3 regions of the Streptomyces sp. TLI_185 genome follow, and region 1 is predicted to be linked to each of the others. Evidence: riboswitches for the same ligand, from Rfam matches in the RefSeq annotation. Region 1 holds a riboswitch; each other region holds the start of a gene.
What was found. Region 1 has a riboswitch for thiamine pyrophosphate ahead of EDD92_RS15065 (tetratricopeptide repeat protein). Riboswitches for the same ligand answer to the same signal wherever they lie in the genome.
Positions count from the first base shown of each region.

Region 2: another riboswitch for thiamine pyrophosphate. It lies ahead of EDD92_RS33475 (thiamine ABC transporter substrate binding subunit); the one in region 1 lies ahead of EDD92_RS15065 (tetratricopeptide repeat protein).
Region 3: another riboswitch for thiamine pyrophosphate. It lies ahead of thiC (phosphomethylpyrimidine synthase ThiC); the one in region 1 lies ahead of EDD92_RS15065 (tetratricopeptide repeat protein).

Region 1 covers NZ_RKRB01000001.1:3,311,630-3,314,899, reverse strand. Annotated here, with positions in the region: gene EDD92_RS15075 (aldehyde dehydrogenase) at 1-1,321, shown strand, start outside; gene EDD92_RS15070 (ferredoxin) at 1,326-1,598, shown strand; TPP riboswitch at 1,666-1,853, shown strand; gene EDD92_RS15065 (tetratricopeptide repeat protein) at 1,912-2,775, shown strand; gene EDD92_RS15060 (TetR family transcriptional regulator) at 2,970-3,270, opposite strand, start outside.
Region 2 covers NZ_RKRB01000001.1:7,220,259-7,223,528, forward strand. Annotated here, with positions in the region: gene rlmN (23S rRNA (adenine(2503)-C(2))-methyltransferase RlmN) at 144-1,250, shown strand; TPP riboswitch at 1,274-1,381, shown strand; gene EDD92_RS33475 (thiamine ABC transporter substrate binding subunit) at 1,470-2,546, shown strand; gene EDD92_RS33480 (iron ABC transporter permease) at 2,591-3,270, shown strand, end outside.
Region 3 covers NZ_RKRB01000001.1:5,204,915-5,208,184, reverse strand. Annotated here, with positions in the region: gene EDD92_RS23935 (SsgA family sporulation/cell division regulator) at 1-192, shown strand, start outside; gene EDD92_RS23930 (YibE/F family protein) at 328-1,812, opposite strand; TPP riboswitch at 1,884-2,073, shown strand; gene thiC (phosphomethylpyrimidine synthase ThiC) at 2,066-3,270, shown strand, end outside.

The sequences.
Region 1 (3,270 bases):
CGTCGACCGGGCCGTCGCCGTCGCGCGCCGCGCCTTCGACGAGGGCCCCTGGCCGCGGATGAGCCTCGACGAACGGATCGAGGTCGTCACCCGCATCAAGGACGCGATCGCCGTACGGCACGAGGAGATCGCCCGCGTGATCTCCTCCGAGAACGGGTCGCCGTACTCCTGGAGCGTCCTCGCGCAGGCGCTCGGCGCGATGATGGTGTGGGACGCGGCGATCACGGTCGCCCGGAACTTCACGTACGAGGAGAAGCGCGACGGCGTGCTCGGGAAGATCCTGGTGCGGCGGGAGCCGGTCGGGGTCGTGGCGGCCGTGGTCCCCTGGAACGTCCCGCAGTTCGTGGCCGCCGCCAAGCTCGCGCCCGCGCTGCTCACCGGCTGCACGGTGGTGCTCAAGCCGTCGCCCGAGTCGCCGCTGGACGCGTACATCCTGGCCGACATCACCCGCGAGGCCGGCCTGCCGGAGGGCGTGCTGTCGATCCTCCCCGCCGACCGCGAGGTCAGCGAGTACCTGGTCGGACACCCGGGGATCGACAAGGTCTCCTTCACGGGCTCGGTGGCGGCGGGCAGGCGCGTGATGGAGGTGGCGTCGCACAATCTCACCCGCGTGACACTGGAGTTGGGCGGCAAGTCGGCGGCGGTCGTCCTGCCGGACGCGGACGTGGCGACGACCGTCGCGGGTGTCGTCCCTGCGGCCTGGATGAACAACGGCCAGGCGTGCGTGGCCCAGACCCGCATCCTCCTGCCGCGCTCGCGCTACGACGAGTTCGCCGAGGCCTTCGCGGCGGCGGCGAGCGCCCTGGTCGTCGGCGACCCGCTGGATGCGGCGACCCAGGTCGGCCCACTCGTCGCCAAGCGCCAGCAGCAGCGCAACCTCGACTACATCCGCATCGGCCAGGAGGAGGGCGCCAAGATCCTCACCGGCGGCGGCCGCCCGCCGGGCCTGGACCGCGGCTGGTACGTCGAGCCGACCCTCTTCGGCGACGTCGACAACTCGATGCGGATAGCGCGGGAGGAGATCTTCGGCCCGGTGATCTGCCTGCTCCCGTACGGCGACGAGTCCGAAGCCCTGAAGATCGCGAACGACTCCGACTACGGGCTGAGCGGCAGCGTGTGGACGGCGGACGTCGGGCACGGCATCGAGGTGGCGCGGCAGGTCCGTACCGGCACGTACTCGGTGAACACCTTCAGCCTCGACATGCTCGGCCCCTTCGGCGGCTACAAGAACTCCGGCCTGGGGCGGGAGTTCGGCCCCGAGGGCTACGGCGAGTACCTCGAACACAAGATGATCCATCTCCCGGCGGGCTGGGAGGGCTGAGCGAATGGGGGTACCTCCCGCGCGAGCGCATTCGAGCGTGGGGGCGGGTGACCGCTGGCACGTCGAGGTCGACCGCTCCGTGTGCATCGGCTCGGCCCAGTGCGTCCACCGGGCGACCGGGGCCTTCCGTCTCGACTCCGCCATGCAGTCCCACCCCGTCGGGCCGGAGACCGACGCCAACGAACGCATCCTGGACGCGGCGGAGAACTGCCCGGTGGAGGCGATCGTGATCACGCTGTTGGGGAGCGGGGAGCCGGTGTTCCCGCCGGAGGAGTAGAGCCCGAAAAAGTACCCTTTCAGGGGTTTCATTCCCGGTCGGATGTTCTATTCTGGGAATTGGCCTACGGGACGAGTGAGGGAGTCCGAACCGGAGTAGCCGATTCTGGCGTGAAGCAGTCAGTCCGCTGGGACCGACGTCGACGGTCCGGGCTGAGAGGCCGGAAGACCGTGGATCGCAAGGTCTGCGACCGGAAGGCGACCTCCACTACCTGACCCGGGTAATGCCGGCGAAGGGAACCCGTCTCGTAGGTCCTTTGTGTGCCGGGGCTACGCTCCTGCGAATGCCGTAGGAACGATCAGGGCGGGGAAGAGTGCGCAAGGCCGAGGCCGGACAGCTGATCAAGCAGGCTCGTGAGGCGTGGGAGGCCGAGGAGTGGCTGCGCGCCGCCGGCCTCTACGAGCAGGTGCTCGCCCACTTCCCGGACGAGAAACCGAGCGCCGACTGGTGGTACGACGCCGCGCTCGCCCACAAGTTCCTGCGGAACTGGGCGAAGGCGTACGAGCTCGGACGCGAGGCGGCCGCCCGGGCCCCGCGCGGCGAGGGTGACCCCGCGCACTGGAACCTGGGCATCGCGGCGACCATCCAGCGCGACTGGGCGACGGCGCGCGACGCCTGGGCCGGCTTCGGCATCGACCTCCCGGCGGGTGAGGGCGAGATCGTGGGCCGCTTCGGCAACGCCTGCGTGCGGCTCGACACCGGCGGTGAGCGCGAGGTCGTGTGGATCGAGCGGCTGTGCCCGACGCGCGGGCGAGTGGTCAACGTACCCGTGACCGGAGGGCGGCGGTACGGCGAGATCGTCGTGCACGACGGCGAGCCGAAGGGGGAGCGGAGCTACGAGGGCGTCACTTACCCCGTCTTCGACGAACTGCTCCTCTTCGAGGCCTCCGAGCTGCCCACCCTGGAGGTGACCGTGGCGGCCGGCGAGGTGGACGACCTGAGGGCCCTGCTCGAGCTGTTCGGCGAGCACGGCTACGGCGCCGAACCCGCCAGCAGCGTCCGCGTGCTCTGCGCCTGCTGCAGCGAGGGCACCCATCAGCAGGAGCGGAGCCTGCCGGCGGGCACCCAGACGGTGTCCCTCGCGGCCCCGGAGGAGGAGGCGCGGCGGCTGCTGGCGCAGTGGGCGGACGGCGCGGTGATCGGGCGGAGCTGGAGCGGGCTGACGGCGATCGGCTGAGCCGGGCCCGTCGGGCGCGGCCAGGCGCTCCGCTGAGACCGGGCCCATGGGCGCGGCTGGGCGCTCCGCCGGCTGTGCCGATGTGCGGCTCCGCGGCGGGGTTGCACATCGGCTGTGACATCGGCCGCGGCAGCGGCGGGGCCCCGCGCCCCTTCAGGGCGCTGCCGAACCGCGGCCGACTTCCTCCGGCCTCCTCAGGACGGTTTTCCGGACGCCGCCGGATCCGTCAGGTCGATCAGCCGGCACACCGTCTCGATGTCGATCTTGACCTGGGCGATGGAGGCGCGGCCCGAGAGCCAGGTGATCAGGGCCGAGTGCCAGGTGTGCTCGATGACGCGGACCGCGGAGAGCTGCTCGGGGGTCGGGTTCTCCAGGCCCATCGCGTCCAGGATGATCACGGTGGTCTGGCGGGAGACCTGGTCCACCTCGGGCGAGACGCTCCGGTCGGCGAACGTCAGCGCACGCACCATCGCGTCGGCCAGATGTGGCTCGCGC
Region 2 (3,270 bases), 3.9 Mb from region 1:
CGGGCAGTTGGCGAGTGATCATCGCTGGGCCGTCTCCGGGCCGTCCTACGCCGCTCGGTGGCAACCAGTGACGACCACCAACGACAAGCGTAGCGAGCGACAGCCGCAGGTCACATGAGTTGATCTGCGACACTGGTACAGCCATGCCTAAGCCCGGAGAACTCACTTTCGTCGCCCCCCGCGGAGCCAAGAAGCCGCCGCGGCACCTTGCCGACCTCACGCCCGCCGAGCGCAAGGAAGCGGTGGCCGAGATCGGCGAGAAGCCGTTTCGTGCCAAGCAGCTCTCGCAGCACTACTTCGCGCGGTACGCGCACGACCCTGCGGAGTGGACCGACATCCCGGCCGGTTCGCGCGGCAAGCTGCAGGAGGCGCTGCTTCCCGAGCTGATGACGGTCGTGCGGCATCTGTCGACCGACCAGGGGACGACACGCAAGACCTTGTGGCGCCTGTTCGACGGGACGCTCGTCGAGTCGGTGCTGATGCGGTACCCGGACCGGGTGACCATGTGCATCAGCTCGCAGGCCGGGTGCGGGATGAACTGTCCGTTCTGTGCCACGGGGCAGGCGGGGCTCGACCGGAATCTGTCCACCGCCGAGATCGTGCACCAGATCGTCGACGGGATGCGGGCGCTGCGGGACGGCGAGGTGCCCGGCGGGCCTGCGCGGCTCTCCAACATCGTCTTCATGGGGATGGGTGAGCCGCTCGCCAACTACAAGCGCGTGGTCGGGGCCGTCCGGGCGCTCACCGATCCCGCCCCCGACGGGCTCGGGCTGTCGCAGCGCGGCATCACCGTGTCGACCGTCGGGCTGGTGCCCGCCATCCACCGGTTCGCCGACGAGGGCTTCAAGTGCCGGCTCGCCATCTCGCTCCACGCACCGGACGACGAGCTGCGCGACACCCTCGTCCCCGTCAACACACGGTGGAAGGTGCGCGAGGTCCTCGACGCCGGGTTCGAGTACGTGGAGAAGAGCGGGCGTCGGCTGAGCATCGAATACGCGCTCATTCGCGACATCAACGACCAGGCCTGGCGCGGTGACCGGCTCGGGCGGCTGCTCCGCGGCAAGCCCGTGCACGTCAACCTCATCCCGCTGAACCCGACCCCCGGCTCCAAGTGGACGGCGTCCCGGCCCGAGGACGAGAAGGCCTTCGTCGAAGCCATCGCCGCACATGGTGTGCCGGTGACCGTCCGGGACACCCGGGGGCAGGAGATCGACGGGGCCTGCGGTCAGCTCGCGGCCACCGAGCGGTAACCTGAGGCCGTACGTACATCTTCATATTCCGACAGGGGAGCGCCACAGCGCTGAGAGTGCGGCAACCGGGCCGCAGACCCTCTGAACCTTGCCCAGGTCATTCTGGGTAGGAAGTTCGGTCTTCACTCGAGCTGTTGCGCCCTGCCCGGGAGCCGGTGGAAATTCTCCGGCGGTCCCGGGCAGGGCCGCGTCTCTTCCTGGTCAGCCAGGAGGAATTCAGTGCACACCAAGACATTCGTGGCCGCCGCGGTCGGTCTCGGCCTGGTCACGCTGTCCGCGTGCGGGTCGTCGTCCGGCAGCGGGGGCTCGACGGACTCCAAGACCGTCACCCTCGTCAGCCACGCCTCGTGGAAGATCTCGAAGAACGTCCTCGCGGACTTCGAGAAGCAGTCCGGCTACAAGGTCAAGTTCCTCCAGAACGGCGACGCCGGGCAGGCCGTCAACCAGGCCATCCTCACCAAGGACAACCCGCAGGGCGACGTCTTCTTCGGCGTCGACAACACCCTGCTCTCCCGGGCGCTCGACAACGGGCTGTTCCAGTCCTACGAGGCGAAGGGCGCGGGCCGGATCCAGGCGCAGTACCGGGTCGACCAGGCCAAGCACCGGGTCACTCCCATCGACTCCGGTGACATCTGCGTCAACTACGACAAGGCGTACTTCAGCAAGCACAAGCTGACCCCGCCCCAGTCGTTCGACGATCTCGTCAAGCCCGCCTACAAGAACCTCCTCGTCACCGAGAACGCCGCCACCTCCTCGCCCGGCCTCGGCTTCCTGCTCGGCACCGCCGCCAAGTACGGCGACGCCGGCTGGCAGGGCTACTGGAAGAAGCTCAAGGCGAACGGCGTGAAGGTCGTCGACGGCTGGGAGCAGGCCTACAACAACGAGTTCTCCGGGTCGGCGGGCGGCAAGAAGGCCAAGGCGGACCGGCCGCTCGTCGTCTCCTACGCCTCCTCGCCGCCCGCCGAGGTCATCTACGGCGACCCGAAGCCGAAGACCGCGCCGACCGGCACGGCGTACGGCACGTGCTTCCGGCAGATCGAGTACGCGGGGCTGCTCAGCAACGCCGGGAACCCCAAGGGCGGAAAGGCGTTCATCGACTTCCTGGTCGGCAAGGAGTTCCAGGAGGACATGCCGCTCAACATGTTCGTCTACCCGGTGATCGAGGGCGCCCAGGTGCCGCCGGAGTTCGTGAAGTACGGGCAGCCGGCCAAGGACCCCGAGACCATGGCCCCGACCAGGATCGCCGCCAACCGTGACCAGTGGGTCAAGTCGTGGACGTCACTCGTACTGAAGTAGCCGTCCGCAGAAGGCGTACGGGGAGCGCGGTGCGGCTCGGCCTGATGGCCGTGCCCGTCGCGTTCTTCGCCGCCTTCTTCGCCTGGCCCGTCGCCGCGATCGTGGCGCGCGGGCTCAAGGTGGATGGGGTGTGGCGGTTCGGGCGGATCGTGGACGTCGTCGCGCAGTCCGACATCCGGCACGTGCTGTGGTTCACCACCTGGCAGGCGCTCGCCTCCACCGCGCTCACGCTGCTGGTCGCGCTCCCCGGCGCGTATGTCTTCGCGCGCCTCGATTTTCCCGGCAAGCAGGTGCTGCGCGCCGTCGTCACCGTCCCCTTCGTGCTGCCGACGGTCGTCGTCGGTACGGCGTTCCTGGCGCTCGTCGGGCGCGGGGGACTGCTCGACGAGCTGTGGGGCGTACGGCTGGACACCACCGTCTGGGCCATCCTGCTGGCGCACGTCTTCTTCAACTACGCCGTCGTCGTACGGACCGTCGGCGGTCTGTGGGGGCAGCTCGACCCGCGTCAGGAGGAGGCGGCGCGGATGCTGGGCGCCTCTCCGTTCAGGGCCTGGCGGAAGGTGACCCTGCCGGCGCTCGCGCCCGCCGTCGCCGCCGCCGCGCTGATGGTCTTTCTGTTCACCTTCACCTCCTTCGGCGTGGTGCAGATCCTCGGCGGCCCGACCTTCTCCACCCTCGAAGTGGAGATCTACCGGCAGACTTCGGACATCTTCGACCTGTCCAC
Region 3 (3,270 bases), 1.9 Mb from region 1:
GAGGTCCTGATCCGGCTTCAGGTCGGCCGCGACCAGGCGCTGTTCCGTGCGTCCACGGCGTCGCTCATCGCGTTCCTCGACCGCACCGACAAGCTGGTGCCACTAGGTCAGGAGGGCTCTCTCGCCGACTTCGACGCCCACCTCGACGAGGCTCTGGACCGCATCTTGGCGGAGGAGCAGAGCGCGGGCTGAGACGGTAGAGCGGGGGCCGGCCGGAACGCTTCTGCGTGGGATGCGGAGGGCGCAGTAACGCTTCTCCATGCGCAGGGTGGCTGGACCCCGAACTGCCCGAAGTGTCTGTTCACTCGTGCCGGAGTGGCCCTCGCCTCACCGCTTGCGCCGTCGGCCCCGCCCCGTACGCGCCGCAGCAGGCGCTGCGCCCACCGTTCCCGCCGCCGGCTCCGGGCCGGGACGGTCGGCCGCGACCACCAGGGCCGCGAGCAGCGTCGTGACCGGCACCGAGGCGACCAGGCCGATCGAGCCCACCAGCGTCCGTACGATCTCCTCCGCCACCAGCTCGCTGTTGGCGACCGCCCCCACACTGCTCTGCGCGATGGAGAAGAGCAGCAGCAAGGGCAGCGCGGCGCCCGCGTAGGCGAGGACGAGGGTGTTGACGACGGATGCGATGTGGTCGCGGCCGATACGGATGCCCGCCCGGTACAGCCCCCGCCAGCCCATCGACGGATTCGCCTCGTGCAACTCCCAGACCGCAGACGTCTGGGTGACCGTCACGTCGTCGAGGACACCGAGCGAACCGATGATGACGCCGGCGAGCAGCAGACCGCTCATGTCGATCGACGGATACAGGCCATGGATCAGACCGGTGTTGTCGTCCGTGTTGCCGGTCAGTGCGGCCCAGCCGATGAACTCGGAGCCGAGCAGACCGATCAGCACGAGCGAGAGCAGCGTGCCCAGCACCGCCACGGACGTACGGGCCGACAGCCCATGACACATGTAGAGCGCGATCAGCATGATGGCGCTCGACCCGATCACCGCCACGAGCAGCGGATTCGAGCCCTGCAGGATCGCGGGCAGGATGAAGAAGGTCAGCACCATGAAGCTGACGGCCAGCGCGACCAGGGCCATCAGCCCGCGCATCCGGCCCACCACCACGACGGCGAGCGCGAAGATGCCGGCCAGCAGCGCCATGGGGAAGCGGCGGTTCACATCGGCGACCGAGTACTGCAGGTCCTTCGGCGCGGAGGGCTCGTAGGCCGCCACGACCTTCTCACCCTCGTGCAGTTGCCGCGACTGGTCCGGCTGCACGATCTCGGTGAACGTACGGCCCTTGTCCTTGCCGGTGTCGACGCGGATCGTCGCCTTCTTGCAGGTGCCGCTCGCCTGCTGCTGGGCGGAGGACCCCTCGGCGGTGGAGGTGTCCCCTGTCGGGGTCTCGCCCGAGGCGTTCACCGACTTGCAGCTCACGCTCACGACCTTGGTGACGGTCGCCTGCTGGGTCTGCCGGTCGAAGCCCACCCCGGAGCGCTTGTGCGCCGGGGCGCCGCCGGGCCACAGCACCACGAGGCCGACCAGCACGGCCGCGGTGAAGGGGATGAGGATGGCGGCGATGACCTTGCGCAGGTGCTTGGAGACGGGGGCCGCCGGACCGTGGCTGTGCGAGTGACCGTGCCCGCCGCCGGAACCATGGCCGTGCCCCGGCCCCTGCCCGCCACCGGACTCGTGACCGTGCCCGGCGCCGGCTCCCGGCTCGTGGTGGTGCCCGGCCCCGGAACCACGGCCGCTGCCGTCCCTGGAGCCGTGCCCGCGGGACGGCTCCGGAGGGGGGTACGGGGGCTGATGTGTCGTGGTCACCGCCCGATCATCGCAAGAACGACAGGGGCCCTCTGTTCAGCGCGCCCGAATTGACGCTAGCGTGGAGGCACCTTTGCACACGCGGGAGCTCGGAGCACCGGGCTGAGAGGGCGCTGACCTCCGTCCCAGCGATGTTTCACGTGGAACAGCACCGAAGTCGAGTGATGTTCCCCACGAAACGTCGACAGACGGAAACCGCTGCGTCGACCGCCGAACCTGTTACCGGGTAATGCCGGCGTAGGGAGTAGGTCTCATGACCAACAAGGACGCACGCACGCCTGCCTCCAGTCAGGACGAACAGCCCATTCAGGGCGAACAGTCCCAGGAGGCCGGGAAGTCCATCGGCTGGCACAAGGCATATGTCGAGGGCTCACGCCCCGATCTGCGGGTGCCGGTCCGTCAGGTGCATCTCACCAACGGGCAGTCGGTCACGCTGTACGACACATCGGGCCCGTACACCGATCCGCTCGTCGACACCGATGTGCGCAGGGGGCTCGCCCCGCTGCGCGAGAACTGGATCATCGCCCGCGGTGACACCGAGGAGTACGCGGGCCGCCCCGCCCGTCCCGAGGACGACGGGATCAAGCACACCTCTCCACGAGGCGGTCTGCGCAACCTCGACGCGGTCTTCCCGGGCCGGCCGCGTCAGCCGCGCCGTAGTCGCGACGGCAAGGCGGTCACCCAGCTCGCGTACGCCCGCCGCGGAGAGATCACGCCGGAGATGGAGTACGTGGCCATCCGGGAGAACGTCTCGCCCGAGGTGGTCCGCGAGGAGATCGAGGCGGGCCGCGCGGTGCTGCCGGCCAACGTCAACCACCCGGAGATCGAGCCGATGATCATCGGCAAGCGGTTCCTGGTGAAGGTCAACGCCAACATCGGCAACTCCGCGGTGACGTCCTCCATCGAGGAGGAGGTCGAGAAGATGACCTGGGCGACCCGCTGGGGCGCCGACACGGTCATGGACCTGTCCACCGGTCGCAACATCCACACCACGCGCGAGTGGGTGCTGCGCAACTCCCCCGTCCCCATCGGCACGGTGCCGCTCTACCAGGCGCTGGAGAAGGTCGACGGCCGCGCCGAGGAGCTCACCTGGGAGATCTACAAGGACACCGTCATCGAGCAGGCCGAGCAGGGCGTGGACTACATGACGGTCCACGCGGGCGTCCGTCTGCCGTACGTCCCGCTCACCGCGAACCGCAAGACCGGCATCGTCTCGCGCGGCGGCTCCATCATGGCAGCGTGGTGCCTCGCGCATCACAAGGAGTCGTTCCTGTACGAGAACTTCGAGGAACTCTGCGAGATCCTGGCCGCCTACGACGTCACGTACTCGCTGGGCGACGGCCTGCGGCCGGGGTCGATCGCGGACGCCAACGACGAGGCGCAGTTCGCGGAGTTGCGCACGCTCGGGGAACTCAACCGGATCGCCAAGCGTTTCAACGTACAGACCATGATCGAGGG